One region of the Hylemonella sp. P2_B10 genome, then DNA from elsewhere that is predicted to be linked to it. Evidence: predicted binding sites of a transcription regulator. Region 1 holds the regulator's gene; each other region holds the start of a gene.
What was found. Region 1 encodes sigma-54, which starts transcription at its own class of promoters, with help from an activator protein. Its sites were predicted from a motif close to TGGCANGNAANCTGCTTT; they were not measured.
Positions count from the first base shown of each region.

Region 2: the regulator sigma-54 is predicted to act here: its motif matches at 1,184-1,201, upstream of AC1DX2_RS11875 (urease subunit gamma).
Region 3: the regulator sigma-54 is predicted to act here: its motif matches at 1,170-1,187, upstream of AC1DX2_RS20615 (PEP-CTERM sorting domain-containing protein).
Region 4: the regulator sigma-54 is predicted to act here: its motif matches at 2,227-2,244, upstream of AC1DX2_RS04610 (PEP-CTERM sorting domain-containing protein).

Region 1 is NZ_JBFUDE010000007.1:165,722-169,169, reverse strand. It holds gene lptA (lipopolysaccharide transport periplasmic protein LptA) at 1-132, shown strand, start outside; gene lptB (LPS export ABC transporter ATP-binding protein) at 135-926, shown strand; gene AC1DX2_RS25195 (RNA polymerase factor sigma-54) at 926-2,518, shown strand; gene AC1DX2_RS25190 (THUMP domain-containing class I SAM-dependent RNA methyltransferase) at 2,540-3,448, shown strand, end outside.
Region 2 is NZ_JBFUDE010000002.1:877,984-881,431, forward strand. It holds gene AC1DX2_RS11870 (adenylate/guanylate cyclase domain-containing protein) at 1-1,094, opposite strand, end outside; gene AC1DX2_RS11875 (urease subunit gamma) at 1,234-1,536, shown strand; gene AC1DX2_RS11880 (HupE/UreJ family protein) at 1,596-2,201, shown strand; gene AC1DX2_RS11885 (urease subunit beta) at 2,239-2,586, shown strand; gene ureC (urease subunit alpha) at 2,586-3,448, shown strand, end outside.
Region 3 is NZ_JBFUDE010000004.1:605,297-608,744, forward strand. It holds gene AC1DX2_RS20610 (FAD-binding oxidoreductase) at 1-1,058, shown strand, start outside; gene AC1DX2_RS20615 (PEP-CTERM sorting domain-containing protein) at 1,298-1,960, shown strand; gene AC1DX2_RS20620 (low molecular weight protein-tyrosine-phosphatase) at 2,097-2,603, shown strand; gene AC1DX2_RS20625 (hypothetical protein) at 2,619-3,230, shown strand; gene AC1DX2_RS20630 (NAD-dependent epimerase) at 3,298-3,448, opposite strand, start outside.
Region 4 is NZ_JBFUDE010000001.1:950,836-954,283, forward strand. It holds gene AC1DX2_RS04605 (sensor domain-containing protein) at 1-2,109, shown strand, start outside; gene AC1DX2_RS04610 (PEP-CTERM sorting domain-containing protein) at 2,274-2,837, shown strand; gene AC1DX2_RS04615 (DUF3016 domain-containing protein) at 2,887-3,393, opposite strand.

The DNA.
Region 1 (3,448 bases):
ATGACGCCCAAGGGCGAAGCCGCCAGCGGGCAGGCGCCCGGTTCGCCAGCCACGCCGGCAGCCCCCACCCTGCCGGCCGCTTCCGGCGTCCGGCTGCGGCCGAGCCCCTCGCTGAGCGGGGACAAGCAGTGACGGTGGCTTCTCCTGTGCCCGCAACGGGCGGCACTGTGGATGCGGGCGCCGCTGGCAGCCGCCTTGAAGCCCGCAACCTGAAGAAGTTTTACGGCAGCCGCGAGGTGGTGAAGGACGTGTCGCTGGCCGTGGGCAAGGGCGAGGTCGTCGGCCTGCTGGGCCCCAACGGTGCCGGCAAGACCACCTCGTTCTACATGATCGTGGGGTTGCTGCGTGCCACCTCGGGCGACATCCGCATCGACGGCCAGTCGGTGGAGCACATGCCCATACACCGGCGTTCGCGCATGGGCCTGAGCTACCTGCCGCAAGAGGCCTCTATCTTCCGCAAGCTCAATGTGGAAGACAACGTGCGCGCGGTGCTGGAGCTGCAGCGCGACGAGGCCGGCGAGCCATTGAAGAAGCCCGAGATCGAGCACCGCTTGACCAGCCTGCTGCAGGAACTGCGGGTGGAGCACCTGCGCGATTCGCCGGCGCTGGCGCTGTCCGGCGGCGAGCGCCGCCGCGTGGAGATCGCCCGTGCGCTGGCCACGCAGCCGCGTTTCATCTTGCTGGACGAGCCGTTTGCCGGCATCGACCCGATCGCCGTCATCGAGATCCAGCGCATCATCAGCTTCCTCAAGGGGCGCGGCATTGGCGTGCTGATCACCGACCACAATGTGCGCGAGACGCTGGGCATCTGCGACCACGCCTACATCATCAGCGACGGCCATGTGCTGGCCCAGGGCACACCCTCCGAGATCGTGGACAACGCCGATGTCAGGCGTGTGTATCTGGGCGAACACTTCAAAATGTGATGAAACCCGGTCTCTCGCTCAAGATATCGCAGCACCTGGCGTTGACGCCACAGCTGCAGCAGTCCATCAGGCTGCTGCAGTTGTCGACGCTGGAGCTGAGCCAGGAAGTCGACCAGATGCTGGACGACAACCCCTTCCTGGAGCTGGCGCATGACGAGGCGCCGGGCAGCGACTTCGGCATCGCCCAGGTCGACACGCCCGTGCGTGAGGACGACCGCGACGCCGAGTTCGCCGCCAGCGGCGCCGCGACAGAGTACACCGACAGTTCCACCTCCACCACGACCAATGACGAAGCGACGCCGCTGACCGCCGACGACGGCCAGGATTGGGAGGGCGACGGCACGCTGGACATGTCGCCCGACGACGGCGAGTGGGGCGGCGACGCCAAGGCCCACGGCAACAACCTGAACGGCGACGAAGACGCCGATGCCGGTGAGCTGGCGCGCAGCCAGGAGTCGCTGCAAACACATTTGCACCGCCAGGCCTTGGCGCTGCGCCTGAGCGAGGCCGACAGTGCCGCGCTGCGCTTCCTGATCGAGTCGCTGAACGACGACGGCTACCTGGAAGACCCGCTGGAAGACCTGGCACGCGGCCTGGCCGGTGGCGACGAGGAACAGGTGGAAAACCTGGTGCACAGCTTCACCATGGCCTTGAGCCTGCTGCACAACCTGGAGCCGGCCGGCGTGGGCGCGCGCAGCCTGGCCGAGTGCCTGAGCCTGCAATTGCACGCCATGCAGCGCAACATTCGCCTGGACGTGCCCACCGCCATGGCGGTGGCGCTGGCCCTGCGCGTCTGCGAGCAACCCATCGACCTGCTGGCGCGCCGCGACGTCAAGCGCCTGGTGCAGCTGTGCGGTTGCAACGACGCCGCCGTGCGCGACGCCATCGCGCTGATCGCCCGCCTGGAGCCCAAGCCGGGCCGCCGCTTCATCGATGTGGAGCGCAACGTGGTGGTGCCCGATGTGTTGGTCACCAAGATCAGCAATGGCGCGCAGGCGCGCTTTCGCGTGCTGCTGAACCCCGACGTGATGCCCAAGCTGCGCGTGCACGACATCTATGCCAATGCCCTGAAGCAGCACAAGGGCGGCGGCCGGGAAGCCTCCAACTACGCCGCCTTGCAGCAGCGCCTGCAGGAGGCGCGCTGGTTCATCAAGAACATCCAGCAGCGCTTCGACACCATCCTGCGCGTCAGCACCGCCATCGTGGAACGGCAGAAGAACTTCTTCACCCATGGCGAACTGGCCATGCGCCCGCTGGTGTTGCGCGAGATCGCGGATGAGTTGGGGCTGCACGAATCCACCATCAGCCGCGTCACCACCGCCAAATACATGGCCACACCGTTCGGCACCTTCGAGCTGAAGTTCTTCTTCGGCTCGGCGCTGGGCACCGAATCGGGTGGCAATGCCTCCAGCACTGCGGTGCGCGCGCTGATCAAGCAATTTGTGGCGGCCGAAAGCCCGAAGAAGCCGCTGAGCGACAGCCAGCTGTCCGACATGCTGAAGGAGCAGGGCATCGAGTGCGCGCGCCGCACCGTGGCCAAGTACCGCGAAAGCCTGCGCATAGCGCCTACCAACTTGCGCAAGGCGCTGTAAGCGCCGCCAAGGGATCTCCCCGTGAACCAGTTGCAATTGTTTCTGCCTTGCGCCGCTGGCGTCGAGGACTACCTGCTGGCCGAGGCCGGCTTCATCACTGGCCTGCCCGCCGAGGCGCTGGACAAGCGGCGCGGCGGTGTGTCGCTGAACGCTTCCTGGCGTGACGCCCTGCTGTTGAATCTGCACAGCCGTCTTACCCAGCGCGTGCTGGTGCAGTTGTCCCACACGCCCTACCGCAACGAGAACGACCTCTACGAGGCCGCCAGCCAGGTGGCCTGGGAGATCTGGTTCACGCCCAAGCAAAGCATCAAGGTCGAGGTGACAGCCCAGCACAGCCCGCTGACCAGCCTGAATTTCGCCGCCTTGAAGATCAAGGACGCGGTGTGCGACCGCTTCCGCGCCAAGGCCGGCGGCGTGCGGCCCGACGTCAACACCACCTGGCCCGACGTGCGCATCTACGCGCACCTGACCACCGACACGCTGTCGCTGTACATCGACACCTCGGGCGAGCCGCTGTTCAAGCGCGGCTGGCGCGAAGACAAGGGTGAGGCGCCGTTGAAAGAGACGCTGGCCGCCGCCATGATTGCCGCCAGCGGCTGGGCCGACGGCGAGGGTGACCTCACGCCGTTGTACGACCCCTGCTGCGGCAGCGGCACTATCGCTATCGAGGCAGCGCAGATTGCCTGCCGCGTGGCGCCTGGCTCACGCCGGCGCTTCGCGTTCGAGAAGTACCTGCCGTTCCAGGCGCACGTGTGGGAGGCCATCCGGCAAGATGCCGCCGACGCCGAGGTGGTGCGCCCGCATGATGTGGAGCCCATCATCTTCGGCAGCGACGTGGCCCACCGCATGGTGGACTTTGCGCAGCGCAATGCCGAGCGCGCCGGCGTGGCCGATGTCATCGAGTTCCGTGGCGGCGACGCCTTGCAGCGC
Region 2 (3,448 bases), on a different contig from region 1:
CGCTCCGCAAAGTCCTCATTGGGCTCTATGCCCAGTCCGTCCCTGGACAGTTCCGGCTTGATGCCGTCGACGAAATACATCTCGATCTCGCCCTTGCCCTTGGCTTCCACCTTGCCGCGATATGTGCAGGCAAAGAAGTCCTTCACCTCGGCGTAGGTGGATGCCGAAATGTTCACCCGGCCCGGTTCGCCGCTGCTCTCCATGCGGCTGGCGATGTTCACCGTGTCACTCCAGATGTCATAGGCGAACTTGTGCTTGCCGATGATGCCGGCGATCACCTCGCCGGTGCTGATCCCCAAGCGGCAGTTCCAGTATTGCGAGCCGGTGATCTGCTTTTCCTTCAGCCGGCGCTGGATGAAGCGCTGCATGGCCAACCCGGCCAGCACGGCGTCCACCGGGTTGCTGCTGTTGGCGTGCGGGATGCCGCCGGCGCACATGTAGGCGTCGCCAATGGTCTTGATCTTTTCCAGCCGGAAGCCGGCCACGATCTCATCGAAGTTGGTGAAGCAGTCGTTCAGCTCCTGGATCAGCTGCTCGGGCGTCATGGTCTCGGTCAGCGCGGTGAAGCCTTTGAAGTCGGTGAACAGCACCGAGACCTTCTTGTAGGTCTTCACCTGCACCTCGCCCTTGTTGCGCAACTCTTCGGCAATCTCGTAGGGCAGGATGTTCTGCATCAGCAGCTGGTTTTTCTCGCCTTCCCGGATCAGCCGGCCGGCCAGCGATTTAAGGATGCCCAGCGTGATTTCCAGGTTGCCCAGCAGCTTGTCCTTGAACACCTGGGCCGGCAGCTTGTACAGGCTGCAGGCCTCCATGGTGGTGATGGAGGCGGTGCGCGGCTCGCCCAGCAGCAGCGCGAATTCACCAATGATGGTGGGTGCGGCCATTTCGCGTATCACCAGGTCGCCCAGGTGCACGCGAAGCTTGCCGCTCTTCAGGATGTACAGCGCATCGGGCTGGTCGCCCTGGCGTATCAGCAGGTGCTCGGGTGGCACCTGGATCTCGTCCAGGTCGCGGGCGATCTGGTCCAGCAGCGCGTGCGGCACCTGCGAGAACACCGCGATTTTTTCAAGCTCCTGGATTTTCTCGTCGTTCATTGCCCGTTATCCCCGGCACCAGAATTGGCTGGAGCCGAGAGTATCGCACCCCTGGATGGCAGTGGCACAACGGCAACCCCGCATTGAGCGGGCACGCAAGTTGCATCACAATGGGCGGCACAGCCACACCCCGCCCACCATGGAACTCACCCCCCGCGAAAAAGACAAGCTGCTGATCTTCACCGCCGCGCTGCTGGCCGAGCGCCGCCGCGCCCGCGGGCTGAAGCTGAATTACCCCGAGTCGGTGGCCCTGATCAGCGCCGCCGTGATGGAGGGCGCGCGCGACGGCAAGACCGTGGCCCAGTTGATGAGCGAGGGCCGCACGGTGCTGACCCGTGCCGACGTGATGGACGGTGTGCCCGAGATGCTGCCCGACATCCAGGTCGAGGCCAGCTTCCCCGATGGCACCAAATTGGTCACCGTCCACCAGCCCATTGCGTGAATGCGGCCAGACGCGCATCACCCCCCATCCATAACAAACCCCAGGAGCCAAGCTACGCCATGAAGCCCATCCGCCCCACCCCCCTGATCGTCGCCGCCCTGGTGCTGGCAGCCAGCACGGCTGCCTTGGCCCACCCCGGCGCAGACGCCGGCAGCCACCACGGCTTCAGCTTCCTGGATGGCCTGCTGCACCCGCTGACCGGGCCAGACCACCTGGCCGCCATGCTGGCCGTGGGCCTGTGGAGCGCGCTGGCGGCGCGCGGCCGGGCGATGTGGCTGGCGCCGCTGGCCTTCATGGCCATGCTGCTGTTGGGCGCCTTGGCGGCGCTGGCCGGCGTGAATCTGCCGGGCGTGGAGCCGGCCATTGCCGCCTCGCTGCTTGTGCTGGGCTTGCTGGTGGCCACGCGCCAGCAGTTGCCGGCTGCGGCCGGCGCGCTGCTGGCGGGCGGCTTCGCGCTGTTCCACGGCCTGGCCCATGGTGGTGAATTCGCCATCGGCGGCAACCCGGTGCCGGCGCTGGCCGGCATGCTGCTGGCCACCGGCGCGTTGCATGCGCTGGGCCTGGGCCTGGGCCTGCTGATGCGCCGGCGCAGCGTGGGGTGGCCGCGCGCAGCCGGCGCGGCCGTGGCGCTGCTGGGCGGCACGCTGCTGGCGCAGATGTTCTGAAAAAAGTACAAGAAGCCACCGCACAAGGAACCCGCCCATGATCCCCGGCGAACTGATCACCGACGGTGCCGACCACCCGCTGAACCCGGGCCGGCGCACCGTCACCCTGGTGGTGCGCAATACCGCCGACCGGCCCATCCAGGTGGGCTCGCACTACCACTTTGCCGAAACCAATGGCGCTTTGGGCTTTGACCGCGCCGCAGCGCAAGGCATGCGGCTGAACATCGCCTCCGGCACGGCGGTGCGCTTCGAGCCCGGCCAGCAGCGCACGGTGGAGCTGTGCGACTACGCCGGTGCGCGTGCCGTCTACGGCTTTCGCGGCCTGACCATGGGGCCGCTGAACGGCACCGCCTCACCCACAGCCGCCGCGCAAGGAGAAGCCTGATGGCCCACATTGGACGGCGCGCCTACGCCGAAATGTTCGGCCCCACCGTGGGCGACCGCATACGCCTGGCCGACACCGAGCTGCTGATCGAGGTGGAGGCTGACTACACCTTGCGCGCCGGTGGCTACGGCGAAGAGGTGAAATTCGGCGGCGGCAAGACCATTCGCGACGGCATGGCGCAAAGCCAGCGCACCCGCTTTCAAGGCGCAGTGGACACGGTGATGACCAACGCGCTGATATTGGACCACTGGGGCATCGTCAAGGCCGACATTGGTTTGAAGGCCGGCCGCATCGTGGCCATCGGCAAGGCCGGCAACCCAGACACGCAGCCCGGCGTGGACATCGTCATTGGCCCGGGCACCGAGGTCATCAGCTGCGAGGGCAACATCGTCACCGCCGGCGGCATTGATTCGCACATCCACTTCATCTGCCCACAGCAGATCGAAGAGGCGCTGGCCTCGGGCGTCACCACCATGCTGGGCGGCGGCACAGGCCCTGCCACCGGCACGCTGGCCACCACCTGCACACCCGGCGCCTGGCACATGGAGCGCATGCTGCAGGCGGCTGACGCCTTCCCCATGAACCTGGGCTTCCTGGGCAAGGGCAACGCTGCCCTGCCTGATGCGCTGCACGAGCAGATCAACGCCGGTGCCATGGGCCTGAAGCTGCATGAGGACTGGGGCACCACACCAGCCGCCATCAGCAACTGCCTGGACGTGGCCGATGCCACCGACACGCAGGTGGCCATCCACTCCGACACGCTGAACGAGTCCGGCTTTGTGGAAAACACCATCGCCGCCACCAAGGGCCGCGGCCTGTGCGCCTTCCACACCGAAGGGGCCGGCGGCGGCCACGCGCCGGA
Region 3 (3,448 bases), on a different contig from region 1:
CGCTGAGCGAGGCCGGTGGCGAGGAACTGGCCCGCTTATTTAAATATGGCATAGGCCCGTACTTCACCGGCCTGTTCACCCAGAGCGGCTTTGGCATCGTGACCCGCATGTCCATCGCGCTGTCGCGCCGCCCGGAAAGCGTGAAGGTGTGCTTCTTCGGCCTGGACAGCGACGACTTGCTGGAACCGGCGGTGGAGCGCATACGCGCCATCATCACCAAGCTGCCCGGCACGCTGGGCGCCATCAACTTGATGAACCAGCACCGCGTGTTGAGCATGTCCGCCCCCTACCCCGGCGACCGGCTGGGGCCGGACGGCATGATCCCCAAGGAGGTGCTGGACGAGCTGGGGCGCCAGTACCAGATCAAGCCGTGGACCGGCTTCGCCACGCTGTACGGCACCCGGCGCCTGGTCAATGCCGCGCAACAGGAAATGAAAGCCACGCTGTCCGGCATGGCCAGCCGCATGATGTTCCTGACGCCAGGCCGTGCCCAGACCCTGTCCCAATTGGCCCGGTGGATACCCGGCGCCATGGGTCAGCGCCTGGGCAGCATGACCGGCACCCTGGCCCAGTCCCTGCAATTGGTGGCTGGCCGACCCAACGAGACCGCGCTGCCGCTGGCCTATTGGCGCAACCCCAACGGGCAGCAGGGCGACCTGAAAAACCCCGGCAAGGATGGCTGCGGCCTGACCTGGTACGCCCCGCTGGTGCCGATGCGGCCCAAGGACGTGCGCGCCTATGTCAATATGGTGAAGGAAATCACCCCCCGGCACGGCATCGAGCCGCTGATCACCTTCACCACGCTGAGCGACCGCCTGTTCGACAGCACCGTGCCGCTGGTGTTTGAGCGCCAACGCCCCGAGGCGGTAGCCGCCGCCGCCGCTTGTTATAAAGAGCTGTTCGAGACCGGCCGAGCCAAGGGCTGGTTCCCCTACCGGGTGGGCGTGAACACCATGAAGACGCTGGTCAGCCTGCAAAGCGACTCCAAGACCTTCCAGGACCGGCTGCGCAAGGACCTGGACCCGCACGACATCATGGCGCCTGGGCGTTACCGCTGAGACCCAAGCCTGTCGGACAAATTTACAGCCCCTTGCCGCCCCCATCCCATAAATTCTCGGCATTGAAAATAAATCGTTAAAAATCAACAGCTTACAGACCATCTCCAAACCTGGCACGGTCTCTGCTTATTGTCTTGCGTACGGGGCTAAACCAGTCCTTCTACAGTGTTCCAAACCTCAAGGAGTTCATCATGAAGTTGTTTAAGAAAGTGCTTGCCGGGGTTGCTGTAGCAGCGGCCATGGCCACCTCCGCTCACGCGGCTTTGAATAATGTCGGTGGCGTCATCTGGGATCCGAATTCGGCCAGCGACTTCACTGGCACCAGCGCCAACGTGACCCAAACCATGGCTGGCGACGGCTCGCTGTCCGGCTACGGCTACATCACCCAGCTGAACGGCCAGAACGTGGGCTTTTTCTGCCCCGGTTGCGAACTGACCATCAAGTACTACGGCTTCGCCCCCAACGGCGGCCTGAACTACACCAACGGCACCATTGAAGTCTACGTTGACTACTCGCCCGACACTGCAGCCGGCACCAACCTGACGAGCGCCAACACGCAAGACGGCTCGCTGTGGCTGGTCCTGAGTGGTCACAACCTGGCTGCTTTCGGTGGCTCGTCGCTGTTTGGCGCTTCTGCCCCCGGCAGCCTGACCGGTCAAGGTTATCTGGACGCGACCGGTGGCATGGCCCAAGCCGCTTTCAACACCGGCACCAAGTTCGATGGCGCTGACTTCGGTTTCACGACCGGTTTCTCGGCCTTCCTGAGCTTCCCGGACCAAGCCATCAACGGCACGGTGACCTTCAACGGTGACAGCGTCCAAGTTCCGGAACCCGAGTCGCTGGCTCTGGTCGGTCTGGGTCTGCTGGGTCTGGTCGGCATCCGCCGTCGCAAATCCGCGTAATCAGAACTGTCGGTTCTTTTTACAGACAAAAAGTCCGCTTCGGCGGACTTTTTTTTGGCGATCCCGAAATCACAAGGGGATTGCGAGGACGCATGAAGACCATGGCGGGCCTCTGCCACCGCATAAAATCACCCCCATGACCAAGGTATTGATGGTGTGCATGGGCAATATCTGCCGCTCGCCTATGGCGCAGATGGTCGCCCAGCACATGGCACGGTCGCTGCCAGCCGGGGGCGATGCGGGCTGGCGGCAACTGTCGTTCGATTCGGCCGGCACACATGCCCACCACATCGGCCAGGCCGCCGATCCGCGCGCCAAGGCCACCCTGGAACGCCACGGTTACAAGGTAGGCAAGGCCCGTTCACGGCGAATCACGGAAAAAGACTTCGCCCACTACGACCTGATCGTGGCCATGGACAGCGCCAATCTCAGCGCCTTGAAGCGCCTGTGTCCAACCGAGCATGCAGGCAAGCTGCACAAGCTGTTGGATTTTGCTGACGGTTTGTCAGAAACAGACGTGCCGGACCCATACTACGGCAATGAAGCAGGCTTTGAGCGTGTGCTGGATCTTTGCGAAGTGGGCGTGCGTGGCTTGCTCGGACGTCTGCAGCAGCAACGTCAAGCCCCGCAAGGCGCCGCCTGAGTGCAAGCACCGGGCATGCTGAAGCGCAGCACAATCCAGCGCACCATCGCCGTAGCGCGCCGGAAACTTGCCTGCGGCTTGGCCGTCATCCCGGCCATCTGCCTGGCTGTTATTTTCCTGCCGCTCCCGGTCATGGCCATTCCCGTGGACGAGCTGCCAGGCAATTTACCGGGCACCACGGCTGGCGAAATCACCCTGCATGTCAGTCCGGCGCAGGCAGATGCGTTGGCCATCATCGCGACCATGACCCCGGAAGACGCGCCACCAGGCGCCGATGCGCAGGAGCATGCAGCCTGGCTGGCCAACCATGAGCCTGATTTCCGCGCCATTGCAGGGATGACAAACTTGCCCAGCGACGAGGGTAGCAGCGCCGGGCTGGCCAAGAAAGTCGCCGCGATGGACCGTGGTGACACCAATGCCGCAGACAAATCCGAAAGTGACGACAACAATCTGGCCGACATTGTGGGTGTGGCGGCGTTGGCGGTGCTGGCGGTGGGTGTGATCATCCGGTACTCTGCCCGCCGTAGCCGCCGTCGGCGCAGTGGCGCCAAACCATCGGCCGCCCCTGTGGCAAGCGCAAGCAGCGGCAGACGGCGTGAGCGCGTGCGTATCCGCAAGCCCATTTGACGCCGGGCCTGCCAGTTGCCGGTTGTGGAGAACCGCCGCGCAACCAGCCCCGAAAACCAGTAACCCGTTACGCAGAGCCCTTGCCGTAATACTCACAGTACCAATGGACAAACCTGGCTACTCCGTCCTTCAGGGGCGTAGCGGGCACAAACTCAATCCATTCGCCCAGCGCCTCGGTGCTGGCATAAGTCGCCGGCACATCACCGTCCTGCATGGGC
Region 4 (3,448 bases), on a different contig from region 1:
TTCATCAAGCAACGCCAGGTGGTGCGCTGCAACCAGCGCTATGCGGAAATCTACGGCTTTCCGTCGGCGCAGAGCATGGTGGGTACCAGCAGCCTGCTGATCTACCCGGACGAACCGGCCTTCAAGCGCCTGGGGGCCGAGGCCTACCCGGTGCTGGCCACCGGCCAGTCCTACAAGACCGAGCGGCTGATGAAGCGCAGCAGCGGCCAGCTGTTCTGGGCCAGCCTGACCGGGCGGCTGCTCAACCCGGCCGAGCCCCAGGAGGGGTCGATCTGGATCGTCGACGACGTCGACCAGCAAAAACGCGCCCAGGCCGAGCTGGAGGCCGTCACCACCCAGCACAAGCTGATCTTCGACCACGCGATGGTGGGCATCGTGTCCCTGCGCGAGCGCAAGGTGACGCAGGTGAACCCCGCTTTCGAGAGCCTGTTCGGCTATGCGCCGGGTGAACTCCATGGCAGTTCCTCGCGCCAGTGGTACCTGACCGATGCCGACTGGGAGGAAGCCGGCCGGCGCTGCTACGAGCCGTTCAGCAAGGGTCTGGCCTTCGAGGGCGAGATGCTGTTGTGCAAGAAGGACGGCAGCCCCATCTGGTGCGAGGTGCGCAGCAAGACCATCGACCCGCAGGATCTGTCGCGCGGCTCGATCTGGATCACCATGGACATCAGCGCGCGCAAGAACGCCGAGGCCGCACTGGTGAGGGCCAAGGACGAGCTGGAGCAGATGGTGGCCGAGCGCACCCAGCAACTCAGCCGCACGGTGCAGGCGCTGGAGCAGAAGATCATGGAGCAGCAGGTGGCCGAGGCGCGCATCCAGCAGCTGGCCCACTACGACACGCTGACCGGCCTGCCCAACCGGGCGCTGCTGGCCGAGCGCGGCAACATGGCGCTGAGCATTGCCCAGCGCAGCGGTGAGCCGGTGGCGCTGCTGTTCCTGGACCTGGACCATTTCAAGAACGTCAACGACTCGCTGGGCCACCGCGTAGGCGACGAGCTGCTGGTGGCGCTGGCCAACCGCCTGCGCACCGCTGTGCGTGAGCAAGACACCGTCTCGCGCCTGGGCGGCGACGAATTCATCCTGGTGCTGCCCGGCACGGACGCGCAAGGCGCGGCCCACGTGGCGGGCAAGGTGCTGGAGTTGACGGCGCAGGCGTTCCAGATCGGCCATCACGAGCTCACCGTGACGCCGTCCATGGGCGTGGCGCTGTACCCGGCCGACGGCGCTGACTTCGACACCCTGTGCCGCTGCGCCGACATCGCCATGTACCGCGCCAAGCGCGACGGCCGCAACGCCTACCGCTTCTTCACCGGCGAGATGCAGGCCCAGTCCGCGCGCATGCTGCAGTTGGAAAACGCGCTGCGGCGGGCGCTGGAGCGCGACCAACTGCGGCTGCACTTCCAGCCCCAGGTGTCGCTGAAGACCGGCCGCGTCGTCGGTGCCGAGGCGTTGCTGCGTTGGCAACACCCAGAACTGGGCATGGTGTCGCCGGGCGAATTCATCCCCATCGCGGAAACCACCGGCGTCATCCTGCCGATCGGCGAATGGGTGCTGCGCAACGCGGTGCGCCAGCTGAAAAGCTGGCTGGACGCCGGCATGCCGCCCATCACGGTGGCGGTGAACCTGTCATCGGTGCAGTTTCGCCATGCCGACTTGCCCGAACTGGTGGCGCGCATCCTGGCCGAGGAGCAATTGCCGCCGCACCTGCTGGAGCTGGAGCTGACCGAGGGCGTGGCCATGACCGACCCGATGGGCGCCATTGCGGTGATGAACAAGCTGCATGAGCGCGGCGTGCGCATGTCCATTGACGACTTTGGCACCGGCTACTCGTCGCTCAGCTATTTGAAAAAATTCCAGGTCTACAAGCTGAAAATCGACCAGTCCTTCGTGCGCGACATCACCGACGACCCGGAAGACAAGGCCATCGTCGGCGCCATCATCGGCATGGCCGCCAGCCTGGACATGCAGACCATTGCCGAGGGGGTGGAAACCGAGGGGCAGCTGGAATTCCTGCGCGAGCGGGGTTGCGATGAGGTGCAGGGCTTCTATTTCAGCAGGCCGCTGCCGCCGGATGACTTTTTCGCCTTTTTCAACCAACAACTGCAAAAGTGACCGTTGACACAGCCGCCCCGCGGCCATTATCAGCCTTGGCACAGGGTGTCGGATAATTTAACAGAAGGTTTGCTCAAATTGCCATTTAACCTTTATATATCATAAGGTTAGCTCTCATGGCGCGAAATTTGCTTAGTATCGAGCAAATGCAAGTTGGGCACACCATGAAATCCGTCTTCAAGAAACTCCTTTCCAGTTGCGCCTTGGCTGCTGCGGCTCTGTCCGCACAGGCATCACCCGTCACCTGGACCGTGAACGCCACCTTTGGCGATGGCGCAACCGCCAGCGGCACCTTCACCTGGGACAGCGCTTGGAACTCGTCGACAAGCAGCCTGTCCACGTTCAGCATCACCACAACGGCGGGCGATGGCCTCTTCACCACGCCGTTCACTTACGACAATTCGAACAGCACGCTGTTCCTCAACAAATTCATTGCCGGCAACGAGTTCACCTGGGAAGCCAACGACCTGAGCCGTTTTTTCGACCTGGATTTCACCGGCGCGCTGACCAATGCGGGCGGCCCCATGGGCTTGTCCTTTGCCGGCTCGACCAATGGCGAGTGCATGGCAGGTGACGATCCGCTGTGCGAAGCCGCCCGGTTGATCAGGACTGGCGGCGTGAACGGAGAAGCCAGCGTCGATGTGCCCGAGCCCGGCTCCCTGGCGCTGATCGGCCTGGGCCTGGCTGCTGCAGGCTTGCTGCGGCGCAGGACGGCCAAGCCTGTCTGAGGCCCCGTCACTCACAAAAAAGCCCCGGGACGCGGGGCTTTTTTGTTGCTCAGGACTTGGCGGGTACCCCGCTGACAAAGCGGGCGCGGAACCAGTCGTTCAGCATGTGCTTTTCGTAGCGCAGCGGGTCAGCGCCGTAGATGCCGATATGGCTGACAAAGGCCATGTCAGAAATGGACTCTTCACCGCTCCTGAGCACCTGCCCATTGGACACCAGTGTGTAGCGCAGCCTGGCGTGCGGCCAATCCAGCGGGCTGCGGGCCACCCGTATCCAGCCGCTGACGGTGCGGCGCGAGGGCTGCAACTTGCCCACCAGATCGAGATCGAGCAACTCGATGGACAAGGTTTGATCGGCAGGCAGGTACTTCTGCCCCAGCCGCTGCAGGTAGAGGGTCAGTTCCTGCAAGCTGGCTGTGGGGTAAGGGCCGGGGGCATCCACGGCGTCCTTGAATGTCTCTGGATGATTCAGCGACACCACCACCGTACCCGCGTGGGCCGCGCCGACCGCCCCCACCAGCGACAGCACCAAAGCAAGTTTGTTCAATCGTGCAAGCATGGAAACCTCCTTCCGTCTTGGACCATTCATCCCTGCAGGGACGATAAGACAAGCA